DNA from 4 places in the Streptomyces sp. NPDC048192 genome. Region 4 is predicted to be linked to each of the others. Evidence: riboswitches for the same ligand, from Rfam matches in the RefSeq annotation. Region 4 holds a riboswitch; each other region holds the start of a gene.
What was found. A riboswitch is a leader RNA that binds a small molecule or an ion and turns the genes downstream of it on or off. The one in region 4 is predicted to bind cyclic di-AMP.

Region 1: linked by a shared signal. The riboswitch ahead of ACGFZN_RS28755 (NlpC/P60 family protein) and the one ahead of ACGFZN_RS11270 (transglycosylase family protein) in region 4 are both predicted to bind cyclic di-AMP.
Region 2: linked by a shared signal. The riboswitch ahead of ACGFZN_RS10740 (M23 family metallopeptidase) and the one ahead of ACGFZN_RS11270 (transglycosylase family protein) in region 4 are both predicted to bind cyclic di-AMP.
Region 3: linked by a shared signal. The riboswitch ahead of ACGFZN_RS33590 (transglycosylase SLT domain-containing protein) and the one ahead of ACGFZN_RS11270 (transglycosylase family protein) in region 4 are both predicted to bind cyclic di-AMP.

The regions. Positions count from the first base shown of each region.
Region 1 is NZ_JBIDAL010000014.1:162,366-167,203, reverse strand. It holds gene pcrA (DNA helicase PcrA) at 1-1,831, opposite strand, end outside; cyclic di-AMP (ydaO/yuaA leader) riboswitch at 2,056-2,210, shown strand; gene ACGFZN_RS28755 (NlpC/P60 family protein) at 2,218-3,363, shown strand; gene ACGFZN_RS28750 (tellurite resistance/C4-dicarboxylate transporter family protein) at 3,516-4,505, shown strand; gene ACGFZN_RS28745 (hypothetical protein) at 4,483-4,836, opposite strand.
Region 2 is NZ_JBIDAL010000004.1:533,233-538,070, reverse strand. It holds gene ACGFZN_RS10750 (PrsW family intramembrane metalloprotease) at 1-154, shown strand, start outside; gene ACGFZN_RS10745 (aldo/keto reductase) at 244-1,188, opposite strand; gene ACGFZN_RS10740 (M23 family metallopeptidase) at 1,265-2,290, opposite strand; cyclic di-AMP (ydaO/yuaA leader) riboswitch at 2,298-2,466, opposite strand; tRNA gene ACGFZN_RS10735 (tRNA-Met) at 2,756-2,829, shown strand; gene ACGFZN_RS10730 (dihydrofolate reductase family protein) at 2,878-4,011, opposite strand; gene ACGFZN_RS10725 (MarR family winged helix-turn-helix transcriptional regulator) at 4,075-4,623, shown strand; gene ribA (GTP cyclohydrolase II) at 4,707-4,838, shown strand, end outside.
Region 3 is NZ_JBIDAL010000019.1:146,571-151,408, reverse strand. It holds gene ACGFZN_RS33600 (outer membrane lipoprotein carrier protein LolA) at 1-973, opposite strand, end outside; gene ACGFZN_RS33595 (polyprenyl synthetase family protein) at 1,340-2,350, opposite strand; cyclic di-AMP (ydaO/yuaA leader) riboswitch at 2,932-3,138, shown strand; gene ACGFZN_RS33590 (transglycosylase SLT domain-containing protein) at 3,141-3,629, shown strand; gene ACGFZN_RS33585 (HAD family hydrolase) at 3,902-4,714, opposite strand.
Region 4 is NZ_JBIDAL010000005.1:99,485-104,322, reverse strand. It holds gene ACGFZN_RS11280 (cytochrome P450) at 1-878, shown strand, start outside; gene ACGFZN_RS11275 (transglycosylase family protein) at 1,046-2,098, shown strand; cyclic di-AMP (ydaO/yuaA leader) riboswitch at 2,297-2,469, shown strand; gene ACGFZN_RS11270 (transglycosylase family protein) at 2,474-3,163, shown strand; gene eno (phosphopyruvate hydratase) at 3,519-4,808, shown strand.

The sequences.
Region 1 (4,838 bases), on a different contig from region 4:
TGCCGGCCTCTCCCTCGCCGCGCTCCTGCTCGAACTCCAGGGCCACGGCCGCGAGTTCCTGGAGGTTCTCGATGCGGGTCTCGTCCTGCGGGTCGGTGGAGGCCTGCAACTCGGCGAGATAGCCGGTGCGTTCGAGGACGGCTTCCAGGACGGTCGCGGGACCGGCGCCGGACTCCACGATCGTGCGCAGGTCCTCCATGAGCGTGTTGAACCGCTTGACGGCGTTGGTGGAGCGCGCGGCCATGCCGTACGCCTCGTCCACGCGCTTGAGCGCCTGCGGGAAGCTGATCTTCTCGCGCTGGGCGAGGGCGTCGATCATCGCCTCGGCGCGCTCGCCGATGCCCCGCTTGGGCACGTTCAGGATGCGGCGCAGCGGCACCGAGTCCTCGGGGTTGGCGAGGACGCGCAGGTAGGCGAGGACGTCCCGGACCTCCTTGCGCTCGTAGAAGCGGACGCCGCCGACGACCTTGTAGGGCAGGCCGACACGGATGAAGACCTCTTCGAAGACACGGGACTGGGCGTTGGTCCGGTAGAAGACGGCGACGTCGCCGGCCTTGGCCTCGCCCGCGTCGACCAGGCGGTCTATCTCGTCGGCGACGAACTGCGCCTCGTCGTGCTCGTTGTCGGCGACATAGCCGGTGATGCGGGCGCCCTGGCCGGCGTTGGTCCACAGGTTCTTCGGGCGGCGGGACTCGTTGCGCTCGATGACCGCGTTGGCGGCGGACAGGATGGTCTGCGTGGAGCGGTAGTTCTGCTCCAGCAGGATCGTCGTCGCGTCCGGGTAGTCCTCCTCGAACTGGAGGATGTTGCGGATCGTCGCGCCGCGGAAGGCGTAGATCGACTGGTCCGCGTCACCGACGACGCACAGTTCGGCGGGCGGGATGTCGTACTCGCCGGGCGGGGTGGCCTCGTCGTGCTCGGCCGTGCCCACCAGTTCGCGGACGAGCGCGTACTGGGCGTGGTTGGTGTCCTGGTACTCGTCGACCAGGACGTGGCGGAATCGGCGGCGGTAGTGCTCGGCGACGTCCGGGAAGGCGCGCAGCAGGTTGACCGTCGTCATGATCAGGTCGTCGAAGTCGAGCGCGTTCGCCTCGCGCAGCCGCGACTGGTAGAGCGCGTAGGCCTGGGCGAGGGTCTTCTCGAAGCCGTCGGTGGCCTGGGCGGCGAAGTCCTCCTCGTCGATCAGCTCGTTCTTCAGGTTGCTGATCTTCGCGCTGAACGACTTCGGCGGGAAGCGCTTGGGGTCGAGGTCCAGGTCGCGGCAGACCAGGGCCATCAGGCGCTTGCTGTCGGCGGCGTCGTAGATGGAGAAGCTGGAGGTGAAACCGAGCTTCTTGCTCTCGCGGCGCAGGATGCGCACGCAGGCGCTGTGGAAGGTCATCACCCACATCGCGTTCGCGCGCGGGCCGACGAGCTGCTCGACGCGCTCCTTCATCTCGCCCGCGGCCTTGTTGGTGAAGGTGATCGCGAGGATCTGGCCCGGGTGCACGTGCCGCTCGGCGAGCAGGTAGGCGATGCGGTGGGTCAGCACGCGGGTCTTGCCGGAGCCGGCGCCGGCGACGATGAGCAGCGGGGAGCCGGCGTGGACGACGGCGGCGCGCTGGTTGTCGTTCAGCCCCTCCAGCAGGGCGGCCGAGTCGAGGGCGGGACGGGGGGCGCCGTCGCGGTAGTGGGTGTCCCGGTCCGGCGGCACGTCGAACTTCCCGCCGAACAGATCGTCCGGAAGCGGCTCCGGAGCGTGATCGTCCTCGGGCGGCGGCGGGGGTTCCTCCTCGTGCCCGCGAGGGGTCTGGAGGTCCGCCAGGAAGCTGTCGTCAAAGAGGCTGCTCATCGCTCTACGAGTCTAGGGCGCGCCACCGACAACCGGTCGCCGTCCCGGAAAGACGACCGTCACAGGCGGTACGGCAAGCCGCTCACGCTGCGGAATCACCCGATGACGGGGCGGTGATCCCGGTGGCAGATCACAAAAATGTATCGGACATATCACGCACCAACCTTCACACTAGTCACACGAGTTGGCTAGGTTGCCGTCAGGCCGCGTGCGCGGCCTCCGCCGAGTCCGGCGCGCCCCTCCGCGCGCGGAGCCGGGGACCCAACCGATCCCGGGGTGAATCGGCCGACTCCCGAGGGGACGACGCCGTAGGGCAACCCTTCCGAACCACCGCCCGAACCCGACAGCTAACCCGGTAGGCGGCCCATTGGAAGGAGTCGCCTCCCTTGGCGTCGCACCGCAAGCCGCGCCCCGGCGGAACCACTGGCGCGGGCCTTCGCACCCCCGCCCTCGCCACCGCAGCCCTCACCTCCATGGCCGTGTTCTCGCAGACCGCCGAGGCCGCCCCGGGAACCGATCACGCCAAGCCCAGCCTGGAGGAGGTCGAGAAGAAGGTCGACGACCTGTACCGCCAGGCGGAGTCGGCGACCGAGAAGTACAACGCGGCCAAGGAGCGTACCGGCAGACAGCGGGGACGCGTCGACGCCCTGCGCGACGAGCTCGCCCGGCGCACCGAGCGCCTCGACAAGGCCCGCGAGGAGCTGGGTTCCTTCGCGGCCGCCCAGTACCGCACCGGCGCCGCCGCTCCCGGCACGGCCACCTTCCTGCTCGCGAACAATCCGCAGGACTACTTCGACCAGAGCCAGCTGATGAACCGGCTGACCGCGCGGGAGAAGCGCGCGGTCGACGCCTACGTCGGCGAGCAGGCCGCGGCCATGAAGGACCGGCGGCAGGCCTCCGAGAGCCTGCGCACGCTGGACGCGTCACAGCAGGACCTGCGGGCCGCCAAGGCCGCCGTGCAGCGGAAACTGGCCTCCGCGCGCGAGTTGCTGTCCACGCTGACGGCCCAGGAGAAGGCGCGGCTGGCCGCCATCGAACGGGAGAAGCAGCAGGAGGCGGCCCGCAGGGCGGCGGAGCTGGCGAAGCAGCAGGCGGCCCGGCAGCAGGCCGACTCGTCCTCGTCCACGGCATCCGCCTCCGGCTCGGCGGGGTCCACGGAGTCCAGCTCGTACGACACGAAGGCCGAGAAGGCCGTCGCCTTCGCCCGTGCGCAGATCGGCAAGCCCTATGTGTGGGGCGCGACCGGCCCGGACTCCTACGACTGCTCGGGCCTCACCCAGGCCGCCTGGAAGGCCGCCGGCGTCACGCTTCCGCGCACCACGTACGACCAGGTCGACGCGGGCACCACCGTCTCGCTGGCCGACGCGCGGCCGGGTGACCTGATCTTCTTCTACGACGACATCAGCCACGTCGGCGTCTACATGGGCAACGGCATGATGATCCACGCCCCGAAGCCGGGCGCGTACGTCCGCGAGGAGTCCATCTACTACGGCGGCGAGTCGATCATCCACAGCGTGGTCCGCCCCGGCTGACCGGCAGGTCCGGTTCCGCCGGTCCGGTTCACGCCACGCGCGCGTGCGGGCCTTCACGTCCACGCGCGCGTGCGGGCGGTGCCGGCGTTTCCCTCGGCCGCGCACGCGTGCCCTTGCCGGGCAGAGGCCCGCCGCCTCCCTAGCATCGGCACATGCCCGGCATTTCAGGTCTGCGTGCGTGGTGGGCGGAACGGTCCCCCGCGGCCGGGTCCGCGGTGATGGCGACCGGCATCCTGTCGATCGGCCTGGGTCTGACCGGTGCCGGGACCCTGTCCCGGGCGGCGTTCGCGCTGGCCTGGGTCACCTGGGTCGCGCTGGCCGCCGCCTTCGTGCTGCGGCTGGTCGCCGAGCCGCGGCAGTGGATGGCCGAGGCGGAGAGTCCGGGCGCGCTCACCTCCGTCGCCGCGACCACGGTGCTCGGCACCCGGACGTCGGCCGCGGGCGCCAGGACCACCGCCGAGGCCCTGCTCGCCCTCGCCGCGCTGCTCTGCCCGGTGCTGCTGTTGCTGGTCGTACGGCGCTGGGGGCCGCGCATGCCGGGCTCGGTGTTCCTGTGCTGTGTGGCCACGCAGGGGCTCGCCGTACTGGCCGCGGACCTGGCCGCGGCCGAGCGCGCGGCCTGGCTGGCGCACACGGCGCTGGTGGTGTTCTGGCTGGGTCTGGTGCTCTACGGCGTCGCGCTGACCCGCTTCGACACACGGCAGGTGCTCCAGGGGGCGGGCGACCACTGGGTCGCGGGCGGGGCACTGGGGATCTCGGCGCTGGCCGGGGCGAGACTGCTCATGGCCGGGGACACGGGCCTGTACCTCTGGAACGCCGACGACCGCGACGTGCTGCGCACCGTGACGGTGATCCTGCTGGTGCTGGACGTGGCCTGGTACGCCGTGCTGGTGGCCGCCGAGGCGGTGCGGCCCCGGCGCGGCTATCACGTGCTGCGCTGGGCGACGGTGTTCCCGATGGGGATGACGGCGGTGGCCGTGCTGTCCGTGGCGAGCGCGGTCGGCGTCACCTGGCTCACCTGGCCGGGACGGTTGCTGCTGTGGGTCGCGGTGGCGGCGTGGCTCGTGGTCGCCGCCGGCGCGCTGCTCGCGGCCCGTGGCGCCGGCGGCGGGACGGGCGTCAGGTCCACAGGACGGCGATGAAGACGTTCGCCATGGTGAGGGCGCCGACCAGCCCGAACGCTCCCTTGTCGATCCGCTCCTCGTCGCGCTTCACATAGACCAGGCCGAGGATCACGATCAGCAGCGCCAGCTTGACGCCGATCTTGATGGTGTTGACGTGGTGGTCGTCGGCCTGGTTGAGACCGACCAGCGCCACGCCGGTGACCAGCATGGTCAGCGCCCCGTGCAGCATCCCGGGCACGAACCGGGCGGTGCCCTGGCCCATCGCCTTCATCTGGGTGAGAAAACCGCCGAGCAGCGCGGCGATGCCGATGATGTGCAGGCCGACGAAGAGATGGATGAGTGCGTCCATGG
Region 2 (4,838 bases), on a different contig from region 4:
GCGGCGGGAGGCGGCCCGGCCGGCACTGGAGTACGCGGCCCGCGTGGCCCCGCAGCCGCGTCCGGTGCACACACCGCCGGCCCCCACGCCGTACTGGCCGGCCTACGGCGGTCCGGTGGCGCCCTACTCCGCCTACAACCCGTACCGGACGTAGCGGGCGGGCGCGGGGCCTCGGCCCCTCCCCCACTGCCGCGAGTGCTGAGCGCCGTCGCGGCGCGAACGGCGCTCAGCGGCGGTGAGGGATCAGGCGGACGCCTCCGTCAGCTGGGCCAGCTCCTTCTCCGTCAGCCGCAGGCCGACCACGCCGAGCAGGGCCGGGAGCTGCTCCACCGTGCGGGCCGAGGCGATCGGGGCGGTGACGGTGGGCTGGGCGGCGAGCCAGGCGAGGGCGACCGTGGCGACGGGGGCGTCGTGGGCGGCGGCGACCTCGTCCAGGGCCGCCAGCACCTTCTGGCCGCGCTCGGAGTCGGCGTACTCCCGGGCCCGGCCGGCGCGGGCGCTGTCGACCTTGGTGCCGGGGCGGTACTTGCCGGTCAGGAAGCCCGCGGCGAGGGAGAAGTACGGCACCGCGGCCAGGCCCTCCTCGGCGACCAGGTCCTGCAGCGGGCCCTCGTAGGTGTCGCGGGAGACCAGGTTGTAGTGGGGCTGGAGGGCGACGTACCGGGCCAGGCCTTCGCGGTCGGAGAAGTCCAGCGAGGCCTTCAGGCGCTCGGGGCTGATGTTGGAGGCGGCGATGTGCCGGACCTTGCCGGCCCGGACCAGCTCGTCGAGCGCGCCGATGATCTCCTCGACGGGGGTCTCGGGCTTGTCGAAGTGGGTGTAGTACAGGTCGATGTAGTCGGTGTCCAGGCGGCGCAGGGAGGCGTCGGCGGCGGCCTTGATGTTGGCGGCGGACAGCCCCTGGTACTCGGGGTGCTGGCTGACCTTGGTGGCGACGACGACGCGGTCGCGGTTGCCGCGGGACTTGATCCATTTGCCGAGGACCGTCTCGGACTCGCCGCCCTTGTGGCCCTCGATCCAGGCCGTGTAGGAGTCGGCGGTGTCGATGAAGTTGCCGCCGGCCTCCGCGTAGGCGTCGAGGACGGCGAAGGAGGTCGCCTCGTCCGCGGTCCAGCCGAAGACGTTGCCGCCCAGGCAGAGCGGGAAGACCTCGAGGCCGGAGGAACCGAGTGTGCGCAGAGAAGTCATGCTCCAAGTCAACGCCGGCGGCGGATGATCGCATTCCGCCGCCGGCGCGGGAATCCCGCGGAAAGAGCGGTGCGGCTCAGGGGTTGAGGCCCTTGTCGCGCAGCCAGGGCGCCGGGTCTATGGCGGTGGCCTGCCCGTTCGGGTGGACCTCCAGGTGCAGGTGCGGACCGGTGACGTTGCCGGTGGCGCCGACGCGGCCGATGACCTGGCCGGTGGAGACCTTCTGGCCGACGGAGACGTTGATCGAGGACTGGTGGCAGAACCACAGCTCGGTGCCGTCGTCCAGGGTCAGGACGGTGCGGTAGCCGTAGGCGCCGGCCCAGCCGGCCTCGGTGACCGTGCCGCTGTGGACGGCCTTGATGAGGGTGCCGGTGGGGGCGGCGAAGTCGAGACCGGTGTGGTAGCCGGACGACCACATCGCGCCGGGCTGCCCGAAGGTGCCGGTGATCGTGTACGACACGACCGGCAGCGTGTACTCCTTGGCCAGCTCCGCCAGCCGCTTGGCCTCGGCGGCCTTCTTGGCGTCGGCCTCCGCCTTGTCCTTGGCGGCGGCGGCCTTGGCGGCGGCCTCCTTCTCCGCCTTGGCGGCCGCGTCGGCGGTCTGCTTCTCGGCGGCGGCGAGCGCGGCGGCGGTGGCCTTGCTGTCGGCCTGGCCCCGCTGCTGCTCGGCCTGGGCCATGATCCGGTTGCGCAGCGCCTCGCCCGCGTTGCCGCTCTCGGCGCTGTCGGTGGTGGTGCCGACCTTGCTGAGCCCGGCGGCGGTGGCCTCGGGCGTGTGGGAGGAGCCGCCGAAGATGTGCTCGACGGAGTCCAGGTCCGGCAGGGAGATGGAGACCGGCGGCTTGCCGGTGTTGGCGCTGGCCATGCCGCCCGCGCCGACCGCGGCCATCACACCGACGCCGAGGACGGTGGAGCTGCGCGCGAAGCCGCCGCGCTGCTTGGCGACGCGGTGCCGGCCGCGGACCGGGGCGACGGAGTCCTCGGTGGGGTTCCACTCCTCCCAGGGGCCCTCCTCGGCGCGGTAGGCGCCGTAGCCGAAGGTCTCCGGCTCGGCCTGCTGGGGGATGAAGGGGGCTTCTGGGGCGGGCCGGTTGGACGCCACTCGGGCGTGCTCCTTTCCTTCCTCCGCCTACCGGGTTAGCTGACGGGTTCGGAGCAGGAAGGTCTCCTACGCGCGTATACCGGTCGTGGACTCTGCGAGTTCACGACGGCATCCGCGTGATTCACCCCAAGGTGGTGGTTCCCCGGTTCCCTCGCGGGATTCGGCGCGTGCGCACGGAGCCGCCTCTTGTGACGGCTGGGACGACCGCGCTGCGTTATCGAACGTTAATAGACCTGACAGTCACTTTCCAAGCCGTTCGGCTTGATCATTAAGGTTTCCGGCGGGGGACTTACCAGCCAAGAGTGCGGCAAAAACGGGCGAGTTGACCGGCGTACAGCAGCGTCGGCGTTTATGATGGCGTCTCAGATGTTATGCGCACGGCGCTCGCCCGCTCACTCTTGGTGAGGACCGGCCGGGAGCGGCGTCGGGCGGCCTTCGGACTGGTGTATGCTGGAGTCACAACGACGCGGGGTGGAGCAGCTCGGTAGCTCGCTGGGCTCATAACCCAGAGGTCGCAGGTTCAAATCCTGTCCCCGCTACTGAAGGCCCAGGGCCCGGAAACCAGCTGGTTTCCGGGCCCTGGGTGTTTACCCCAGCAGGTGGGCGTTCGGCGTCTTGGCGAGGTCCTCCAGCTCCGGCAGGACGACCACCTGCGCGCCCCCGGCGGCCAGGACCCCGGTCCCGTCGGCCCCCGGCACGAAGGTGTCCGGCTCCCGCCACGCCGTGACCACCCGCCGTACTCCCGCGCGAAGGATCAGCTCGGCGCAGGGCTCGGGCCGCGAGGCGCGCCGGGCGCAGGGCTCCAGGCTGCTGTAGACCGTGGCGCCGGCCAGGCGCGGGTCGGCCGGATCGATCTTCGCCAGCGCGGCCTCCTCGGCGTGGACCACCGCGTCGCCGCCCTCCCGCGAATGGCCGCGGGCCAGCTCCGTGCCGTCGGCGCCGACCACCACCGCGCCGACGCTGAACGCCGTCTTCGAGGGCGGGCACAGTGCGGCCAGCTCGCAGGCGGTACGCAGCCAGTGCCGGTCGGCGGCGGTGGGCAGCGGGCCGCTGCCGGGGGCCGTCGGCTCGTACCGCATGAGGACCACGTCCTCGATACGGCGGGTCTCGGTGAGCCGCAGCCGGCCGGCCTGGTAGCCGCCCGGCCCGAAGAGGCGGGGCGCGGCCGGGTCGCCGACGAACAGCGGCGCGAGGACCAGCTGCAGCTCGTCGGCGAGGCCCTGGCGCAGCAGCTGGGTGTGGACCGTGCCACCGCCCTCGACCATCAGCCGCCGCACCCCGCGCACGTCGTGCAGATGCGACAGCAGCGCCCGCCAGTCGAGGCCGGGGCCGAGCGGGACGACGTCGGCCACGCCGCCGACCCGGCCGACGGCCCGCTCGGCCCCCTCGTCGGTGGTGTAGACGAGCTTGTCGCCGCCGGTGTGCCAGAACCGCGCGCCGGGGTCGAGGTCGCCGGTGGCGGTGACGGTCACCTTCAGCGGATACTCCGGCCGGCCCGCCCGGAGCCGGGCCGCGCGCCGCTCGGCGGAGTTGACCAGCAGCCTCGGGTTGTCGGCGCGGATCGTGCCGGCGCCGACGAGGATGGCGTCGACGGAGGCCCGCACCGCGTCGACCCGGTCGAAGTCGGCCGGGCTGGACAGCAGCAGCCGGTCGGGACCGGTGTCGTCCAGGTAGCCGTCGAGGGAGACGGCGGCGGACAGCAGCACGTACGGGTACGACATCGGCGCGGTCTCCCTGGGGGCGGCGTGCTTGGTTCAAGTTTGAAACAAACTTACACTGGCGGCATGACGACCCGCTGGCTCAGCCCCGAGGAGCAGCGCGCCTGGCGCGCGTACCTGGCCGCGACGCACCTCCTGGAGGACGCGATCGACCGACAGCTCCAGCAGGACGCCGGCATGCCCCACCTGTTCTACTCCGTGCTGGCCAACCTCTCCGACGCGCCCGACCGGCGGCTGCGCATGACCGACCTCGCCGAGACGCTGAAGATCACGCGCAGCAGGCTGACCTACGCGGTGAGCCGGCTCGAGCGGGACGGGCTGGTGCGCCGGGAGGACTGCCGCTGGGACAAGCGCAGCAGCATCGCCGTCCTGACGGACGAGGGCATGGCCGTACTGGAACGTACGGCGCCCGGGCACGTCGAGACGGTGCGCGCCACCCTCTTCGACCGGCTCACGCCGGAGCAGGTGGGGCAGCTGGAGGAGATCTGCACCGGGATCGCGCGCGGCCTCCAGGGTGAGGGCGCCGCGCCCCGGGCGGAGGACGTGCCCTGGCGGCGCCGATCGTCCTGTTCCGGCCCGGGTTCCGCGACCGGTTCCCCGGCCGGCGGAAACTGATTGCTTTAAGTTTTAAGCATGCGGTAGGGTCCCCGCGTATCGCTGCTTCAAATCTGAAGCAAGCAGCCTACGGAGGGATCCGCATGCCCGACACTCCCGCCGCCACGCAGCGCGCCCGCGTCCGGGTGCCGCTGCGCTTCCACGACGGCTACGGCGTCGACGCCGAGCTCGTCACCTTCCACGGCCTGGCCGACGGGCAGGAGCACGTCGCCGTC
Region 3 (4,838 bases), on a different contig from region 4:
TGCCGAGGACGTCGGAGCCGTTCATGCCCTTGCCGAAGCCCTCGCCGGTCGCCCGCTCGTGCTTGCCCGGCGCCGAGTCCTGCTTCTGCTCCGTCACCTTCGCGCCCTTGGGCGGGGTGAAGTCGAAGGTGGAGGCGGCCGGCTCGGCGAAGGAGACCTGCGCGAAGCCCACGTCGAGGACGGCGGCGCCGCCGCTCTTCGGGGTCAGCGTGAACTTCAGCGGCATGCCCGTCTTCGCGTCCACGGCGATACTGATCGCGCCGACCGTGGTGCCGGACTGGCGGGGCTTGACCAGCAGCTTGTAGGCGTCGCGGCCGGCGACCCGCTCGGTGCCGTCGACGGTGACGGACGTGGTGTCGTCCACCGACTTCAGCGCCTGGTCGGCGAAGTCCTTCGGGGTGGCCGGGGGCTCGGCCCGGTGCTCCTTGCCGGAGCCGGCCGAGGTGCCGTGGTAGACCTCGTTGCTCTTGCTGTCGTAGCCCCACACGTTCTTGCCGTTGTGGATGAGGCTGTACTCGGAGCCGCTCTCCAGCAGCGACAGCTTCTGCTTCTCCGGGCCGTCGGCGGCGACGCGCAGGGTGTGCGTGCCGGAGACCAGTTCGGTGAGCTTGGACTGCGGGTCGGCGGAGGAGCCGTCGCCGGAGCCCTTGGCGGCGCCGGAGGCCAGGCTGTTCTCCAGGCCGCCGAGGTCGGGCAGTCCGAGGTCGGTGTCGATCCGCACGGTCCCGGACATCTGCTGGACGTCCGACTTGGCGATCTTCTCGATGAGCTGCTGGGCGGTGATCCTGGGCAGGTCGGGGTCACCGGAGGCGGCGAGCGCCGGGACCAGACCGATCGTGGCCGCAGCCACGCCCACCACCGCGACCGGGACCGCGTAGCGGGCGGCCTTGCGGCGGCCGGCGTGCGCTTCCTCGTCCCGCGTGGCGTCCACTCGTGCGGCGTCCACTGCGTCGTCGGATTCGTACGGTGCCATCTCTGCCTTACCTCCGTCGTCGGCGGCGGCTGTCCTCACGCTGGTCCACCTGAGCCGCCATTCTCACCCGAATCGGTGAGGAGTGGTGATTTCCGTGGTTTCCATCTCACCAAATCGGCCTTGAGGAAGCGTCAGACCTCGGAGCCAACTCCGCGTACTCCTGCGGTATGACACGCAGGGCACCCGGATCCGCCGACCCGTAGGGGTCTCACCGGAACGGAGGGGGCCGTACGGGCGGGAGGGCCGTACGCGATGCCGTGCACGCACGCGCGCGTGGCCGTACGAGGGGCACGGCCGTACACGAGGGTGCATGGCCGCCGACGGCCTGCGTGGTGCGCGTCGGCGGAGGGGTGTGGGCGGTCCGGGTCAGCCGGCGCGGTGGACGACCGCGTCGCACAGCTCCAGCAGCGCCGCCTTGGCGTCGCACTCCCGCAGCGGGGCGAGCGCGGAGCGGGCCTCCTCCGCGTACCGGACGGTGTCCCGGCGGGCCTGCTCCAGCGCCGGGTGGGCGCGCAGCGCGGCCAGCGCCTCGGCGTGCCGGGCGTCGTCGCTGAGGTCGGAGTCCAGCAGCTCGCACAGGGCGACGTCCTCGGGCAGCCGCAGGCGGGCGGCGCGCTCGCGCAGCCGGAGCACGGGCAGCGTGGGGATGCCCTCGCGCAGGTCGGTGCCCGGGGTCTTGCCGGACTCGTGCGAGTCGGAGGCGATGTCCAGGACGTCGTCGGCGAGCTGGAAGGCGACCCCGAGCCGCTCGCCGTACTGGGTGAGCACGTCGACCACCGTCTCGTCGGCGCCCGACATCATCGCGCCGAACCGGCAGGACACGGCCACCAGCGAGCCCGTCTTGCCGGCGAGCACGTCCAGGTAGTGCTCGACCGGGTCGCGGCCGTCGGAGGGGCCGGCGGTCTCCAGGATCTGGCCGGTGACCAGCCGTTCGAACGCCAGGGCCTGCACGCGGACCGCCTCGGGGCCGAGGTCGGCGAGGATCTGGGAGGCGCGGGCGAAGAGGAAGTCGCCGGTGAGGACCGCGACGGAGTTGCCCCAGCGGGTGTTGGCGCTGTCGACGCCGCGCCGGACGGCCGCCTCGTCCATGACGTCGTCGTGGTACAGCGTGGCCAGGTGGGTCAGCTCCACGACCACGGCCGACGGCACGACGCCCGGCGCGTAGGGGTCGCCGAACTGGGCCGCGAGCATCACGAGCAGCGGCCGGAACCGCTTCCCGCCGGCCCGTACGAGGTGCTGCGCGGCCTCCGTGATGAACGGGACCTCGCTCTTGGTGGCCTCGAGCAAGCCTTCCTCGACAGCCGCCAATCCGGCCTGGACATCGGCTTCGAGAGCCTGGTCCCGCACGCTCAGCCCGAACGGCCCGACGACGGTCACGAGGGGTCTCCTGTCTGCTGGTGTCTGCTGGCGATTACACGGTTTGTCGATAGGTCGCTGCCATCACTCAAGTCAGCGTATCCGGTCCCTGTTCGATCACCGATAGCGCCCACCGGTCCAGCCCGGGTGCTATCGGATCATGACCGGTATGTTTTCGATCAAGTGGTAAAAACGGACATTCATCGACTTAACAGGAACCCACCCGCTTTGTCGCGAACGACAGGCGGACGGAGCGACCCCGTGCACCCTCCTCCACGCCGCGGCGATCACCCACGCCCTCGGCGGCCACCGCGATCACCACGACAACGACGGGCACCATGCCACGGGTTCCGCCGCTCAGCCGATGCACGCAAATCCCCCATATCGTATTTGACATACTTTGTTATTACGTGAGTTGGGTCACGCGCCGTCTCTCCCGCAGGAACCCGCCGCGCCCTTCTCTCGCCTTGCCCGGCAGGGCAGTTGAGGCTTGGCGGCCGCAAAGGATCAAGTGCCACATATGGCATTGACCAAGGTCAAATGGGGCGTTGTGTGACGCAGATACTTGTTCCCGGCGTGTGCTCTCGCATACCTTCCCGGCCGTCGGGCGGACGCCGAATCCTGCCGCCGCCCGCTCACCCATCCACGGACCATTCGTACGGCAGGAGCGGGGGACCCAGGTAAGTCGCCGGACCGGTCGGCACCGCACCGGTACGGCTAGGGGTGAAGCCGTGTCTCTTCCGGGCACGGCCGGGCACCTCCCCGCCCGAACCCGACAGCTCACCTCGCAGGCGTAGGAGAGGAACGTCCCATGCCTGCAGCCGCTCGGCACCGCCGACCCCGCAACAGCCGCCTCGCCCGCGTCCTCGCCGCCGTGGGCACCGGCGCCGCCGTACTCGCCCTGCCGCTCATCGGCGCCACCAGCGCCTCCGCGGCCACCACGAGCGGCACCACGACCCCCGCCACCCCCGGCGGGTTCCAGGGCAACCTGGACGGCTGGATCCGCCAGTCGCTCGCGATCATGTCCCAGAAGGGCATCCCCGGCACCTACGACGGGATTTACCGCAACGTCATGCGGGAGTCCTCCGGCAACCCGAACGCCGTCAACCTGTGGGACTCCAACGCCGCCGCGGGCATCCCGTCCAAGGGTCTGCTCCAGGTGATCGACCCCACGTTCAAGGCGTACCACGTGGCCGGCACCTCCTTCAGCCCCTACGACCCGGTCGCCAACATCACCGCGGCCTGCAACTACGCAGCCGCGCGCTACGGGTCGATCGACAACGTCAACAGCGCCTACTGACGCCCCCTCCCAATCCACAGCCATGGGCCGCCCCCTGAACGGTCCCGCGACCCGGCCGCCGCCGGTGCCGCGGGCCGCCCCGGCCCCGGCCGCCCGGCACGTTTCCCGCACCTGACGGACGGGAGCCTGCCGGGCGGCCGCAGGGCATCCGGCGGGCGTGCGCACGTCCACGCGCGTGCGCGCGCGTGCACGGGAGCCGCACCCAACCGGTGCCGGCCTCCTCAGGACGGCCGCGTCCCGTTGTGCCGGCCGGCCGGTCCGGCACGCGAGGGTCAGGGGTCCGGAAACAGCCGTTCGAGGGCGACGGCGACGCCGTCGTCCTCGTTCGACAGGGTGATCTCGTCGGCCACGGCCTTGAGTTCGGGATGCGCGTTGGCCATGGCGATCCCGCGCCCCGCCCAGTCGAACATCGGGATGTCGTTGGGCATGTCGCCGAACGCCAGCGCCTCCCCCGCAGCGATCCCGAGCCGCTCGGCGGCCAGCGCGAGACCGGTCGCCTTGGTCACCCCGGACGGCTGCAGCTCCACGGTCCCCGGCCCCGACATGGTGACCGTGGCGAGCGAGCCCACCACCGCGCGCGCCACCGCCGCCAACTCGTCGTCCGACAGGGCGGCGTGGCGCAGCAGCACCTTGCTGATCGGCGCGCACCACAGGTCGTCGCGCCGGCCGACCCGCACCGCCGGCAGGGTCGGGTGCGGCATCCGGTACCCGGGCTCGATGAGCGTGAGCCCCTCCACGCCGTCCTGGTCGACGGCCGCGAAGACCTGCCCCACCTCGGCCTCGATCTTGCCGAGCGCCGTCTCGGCGAGCTCCCGGTCCAGCCGGACCGACCACAGCAGCCGGCCGCTCCCGGCGTCGTAGACCTGTGCGCCCTGCCCGCACACCGCGAGCCCCGTGCAGCCGAGGCGCGCGAGCAGGGGCCGTACCCGCGGGGCCGGGCGGCCCGTGACCACCAGGTGCCGGGCGCCGGCCCGCGCCACCCGCGCGAGCGCGGCGAACGACCGGTCGGAGACGGTGTCGTCGCCGCGCAGCAGCGTCCCGTCCAGGTCGGTGGCGATCAGTGCATATGCGGGGGAGGCTGCCATGATCAGAGAATACGGATACCGCGCCTCCTCGACTCACCATGCCGTCCTGCGCACTTACGTGCTGATCGGCCCCAAGTGCCGCCCGCCGGCTTCCCGATGACCGGGCCCCCGCGGGAACCGGACG
Region 4 (4,838 bases):
ACCGTCTCATCGACCGGTTCGCCGGGCAGGGCTCCGCCGACCTCATCCACGAGTTCGCCTTCCCGCTGCCCATCTACGCCATCTGCGACCTGCTCGGCGTCCCGCGCGAGGACCAGGACGACTTCCGGGACTGGGCGGGGATGATGATCCGCCACGGCGGCGGGCCCCGGGGCGGGGTCGCGCGGTCCGTGAAGAAGATGCGCGGCTACCTCGCCGAACTCATCCACAGGAAGCGCGAGGCGCTGCCCGCCGAGCCCGTGCCCGGCGAGGACCTCATCTCCGGCCTGATCCGCGCCTCCGACCACGGCGAGCACCTCACCGAGAACGAGGCCGCGGCGATGGCCTTCATCCTGCTGTTCGCCGGTTTCGAGACCACCGTGAACCTGATCGGCAACGGCACCTACGCCCTGCTCACCCACCCCGGGCAGCGCGAGCGGCTCCAGGCGTCCCTGGCCCACGGGGAGAGGGACCTGCTGGAGACCGGCGTCGAGGAACTGCTGCGCTACGACGGCCCGGTGGAGCTGGCCACCTGGCGGTTCGCCACCGAGCCGCTCACCATCGGCGGACAGGACATCGCGCCGGGCGACCCGGTGCTGGTGGTGCTCGCGGCGGCGGACCGGGACCCGGAGCGGTTCGCCGGCCCGGACGTGCTGGACCTCGCCCGCCGCGACAACCAGCACCTCGGCTACGGCCACGGCATCCACTACTGCCTCGGCGCGCCGCTCGCCCGGCTGGAGGGCCAGACCGCACTCGCCACCCTGCTCACCCGGCTGCCCGACCTGCGGCTCGCCGCCGATCCCGCCGATCTGCGCTGGCGCGGCGGGCTCATCATGCGGGGACTGCGCACGCTGCCCGTGGAGTTCACGCCCACCGCCTGACGACGCTCCGTGGAGAAAAAAGTGACGGGCGTTCAACTATGTGATCTTCACGTGATCTGCGCGGCATGAACTTGTGACAAGTGATCGTCTGACGATACGTTCACCCATCAGCGTGGCGAGGGCACCGTCCGCCGCGCCGGTTCTGCAGTCGCACGAAAGGCTTCCGCATGCTCTCCGGGAACGGTCGTCACCGTCGCCCCCGTCAGGCTCCGGCCCTCCTCGTCGCGGCCGGAGTGACCGGCTCGGCCATCGCCATCCCGCTCCTCGGCGCCGCGAGCGCCCACGCCGCCGACGGCACCACCTGGGACCGGGTCGCCGAGTGCGAGAGCGGCGGATCCTGGAGCGCGGACACCGGGAACGGCTACTACGGCGGCCTGCAGATCTCGCAGGAGGACTGGGACAAGTACGGCGGCACGCAGTTCGCGGAGAGCGCCGACCAGGCCAGCCGCAACCAGCAGATCGCCGTCGCCGAGAAGATCCTCGCCGACAGGGGCACCGCGCCGTGGGCCATGTGCGCGCTGACCGCCGGGCTGACCTCCCACTCCGGCTCGCTCGACGTCGACACCGGCGTCGGCGGCTCCGGCGGCAGCGGCGGTGCGGACGGCGCCTCCGGCTCGGCCGACGGCTCCGGCTCGTCCGGTCTGCCGGATTCGTCCTCCCAGGGCTCCGGTTCCGACCAGACGTCCGGCTCGGACTCCTCCGGCTCCGGCACCTCCAGCCCCGCCCCGGACGCGAGCGGCACGCCCGCTCCGGGCGCCGGCGGCGACGCCACCGGCACCCCGGACACGGCCGGCCCCACCGGAACCAGCACCCCCAAGTCGGACAAATCTCATGAGTCCGGCACGCGGGACGCCGGACGTTCACAGGGGAGCGCCGGTTCCTCCGCGGCGACGCCGGGTGCCGACAAGTCGGACAATTACCAGCAGAGCGCCGGTTCTTGGAGCCTGGTCGACACTGGAGCGCTCAGCAGTGGCGGACGTCACCGCGGCGCAAGCGCGGACGAAAGCGTGACAAACGGTCAGGAGTCCGCGGAGTCCGGCCGTCACGCCGGCCGCGGACCGGACACGTACACCGTCCGCGAGGGCGACTCCCTCGCCTCCATCGCCGACTCGCTCGGCGTCGACGGCGGCTGGCACGCGCTCTACGAGAGCAACAAGAAGGTCATCGGCGCCGACCCGGACCACATCGCCGCCGGTCAGACCCTGAAAGTCGACGGATAAGACGGCGCCGGTCAGGGCCAGTTGACGCCCCACTTGATCACACAATGTCCGGTTTGGAGAAAGTGTGGGATGAGTCTCAGAAGCCCTGATCGTCTTTGAAATTCGGCCGACGGCCTGTCTACGGTCAGGACCGCTCGTCACCACGAGCCCCGGCAGTCGCAACGCCGAATCCTGCCAGCGGTTGCCCGGGAACAGTCGTCGCGTCAAGCGCCGTAGGCAGGAGCGGGGGACCCAAGGTAAGTGCCGCGCCCAGCAGTTGCTGCTCGGCCGGCTAGGGGTGAAGCCGCACCTCGCGCAAGCGGGAGTGCGGCCGGGCAACTCAACCGGCCCGAACCCGACAGCTCACCTCGCAGGCGTCGGTGAGGGGATCGATCCATGCTGTTTTCCGTCAAGGGCAAGCACCGCCGCCCGTCCAAGGCCGTCCGTGCCGTCGCGCTCGCCGGTGTCACCGGCGCCGCCGTCGCCGCCCCGCTGATGGCCGCGGGCAACGCCTCCGCCGCCACCGCCTCCCAGTGGGACGCCGTCGCCCAGTGCGAGTCCGGCGGCAACTGGTCCATCAACACGGGCAACGGCTTCTACGGCGGCCTGCAGTTCACCAACTCCACCTGGGCCGCCTACGGCGGCACCGCCTACGCCCCGCGTGCCGACCTGGCCGGCAAGGCCCAGCAGATAGCCGTCGCCGAGAAGGTCCTCGCGGGCCAGGGCAAGGGCGCCTGGCCGGTCTGCGGCACCGGCCTGAGCAGCACGCCGTACAACGGCTCCGCTCCCGCCGCCTCCACGAAGTCGTCGTCGAGCGGCACCGCCACCCGCTCCACCGACCAGCAGGCCGCCACCCGCTCCACCACGCGCACGGCCCCGTCGGCGAGCAAGACCGTCACCACCCCGACCGGTGCGAAGGTCAAGAAGGGCGACGGCGAGTACAAGGTGGTCAAGGGCGACACCCTCAGCTCCATCGCCGTCAAGCACGGCGTGCAGGGCGGCTGGCAGAAGCTGTTCCAGCTGAACAAGGACATCGTCAAGAACGCCGACCTCATCTACCCGGGTCAGCAGCTGCACCTCAAGTGACGGCCGGGGGCTGACGCCCGGCTCCGGGCCGGCCCACAGCGTCCTCACAGCCGCCGCCCCCACACTGGAGGCCTCGTGAGGGCCACCCCCCGTCCCCACGGGCTCCCCGCCCCGGCGCGCGTTCCCCCGTACGCGCCGGGGCGGGGCTTTTCTTTGCCCGGCCGTCTTCTGCCGTTCCCCCGCACCCCCCTTTGTTCCGGCGGTGAACAATGGGTACCGTCTGCGTGTCCCTCCCGTCCACGGGACGGTCGGTCGGTGGCCGGCGCCCCGGGGACGGTTAGGCTCTAGTCGCACGGCGCGGCCGCAAGGCACACGCCCCGCACTTCCAGCGTCACATCCCAAGAAGGAGATGCTCGTGCCGTCCATCGACGTCGTCGTAGCCCGGGAAATCCTGGACTCCCGAGGCAACCCCACGGTCGAGGTCGAGGTCGGCCTCGACGACGGCAGCACGGGTCGTGCCGCCGTCCCGTCCGGCGCCTCGACGGGCGCCTTCGAGGCCATCGAGCTGCGCGACGGTGACCCCAACCGCTACCAGGGCAAGGGCGTCGAGAAGGCCGTCCTCGCCGTCATCGAGCAGATCGGCCCGGAGCTGGTCGGCTACGACGCCACCGAGCAGCGCCTGATCGACCAGGCCATGTTCGACCTGGACGCCACCGACAACAAGGGCTCCCTCGGCGCCAACGCCATCCTCGGCGTCTCCCTCGCCGTCGCCCACGCCGCCTCCGAGGCGTCCGACCTCCCCCTCTTCCGCTACCTGGGCGGCCCCAACGCGCACCTGCTGCCGGTGCCGATGATGAACATCCTCAACGGCGGCTCGCACGCGGACTCCAACGTGGACATCCAGGAGTTCATGATCGCCCCGATCGGCGCGGAGTCCTTCTCCGAGGCCCTGCGCTGGGGCGCCGAGGTCTACCACACGCTGAAGAAGGTCCTGAAGAACAAGGGCCTGGCCACCGGTCTCGGCGACGAGGGCGGCTTCGCCCCGAACCTCGGCTCCAACCGCGAGGCCCTGGACCTCATCCTGGAGGCCGTCAAGGAGGCCGGCTACACCCCCGGCGAGCAGATCGCGCTCGCCCTGGACGTGGCCGCGTCCGAGTTCTACAAGGACGGCTCCTACGTCTTCGAGGGCAAGAACCGCTCGGCCGCCGAGATGACCGAGTACTACGCGGAGCTGGTCGAGGCCTACCCGCTGGTCTCCATCGAGGACCCGCTGTTCGAGGACGACTGGGAGGGCTGGAAGACCATCACCGCCCAGCTCGGCGACAAGGTCCAGCTCGTCGGCGACGACCTGTTCGTCACCAACCCCGAGCGCCTCGCCCGCGGCATCGAGGAGGGCGCCGCCAACGCCCTGCTGGTCAAGGTGAACCAGATCGGCTCGCTGACCGAGACCCTGGACGCCGTCGAGCTGGCCCAGCGCAACGGCTACAAGTGCATGATGTCCCACCGCTCCGGCGAGACCGAGGACGTCACCATCGCCGACCTCGCCGTCGCCACCAACTGCGGCCAGATCAAGACCGGCGCCCCGGCCCGCTCCGAGCGCGTCGCCAAGTACAACCAGCTGCTGCGCATCGAGGAGATCCTCGACGACGCCGCGGTGTACGCCGGCCGCAGCGCGTTCCCGCGGTTTCGCTCTGCGAACCAGTAAGCACAGCAAGGGCTGAGCCACGAGCTGACC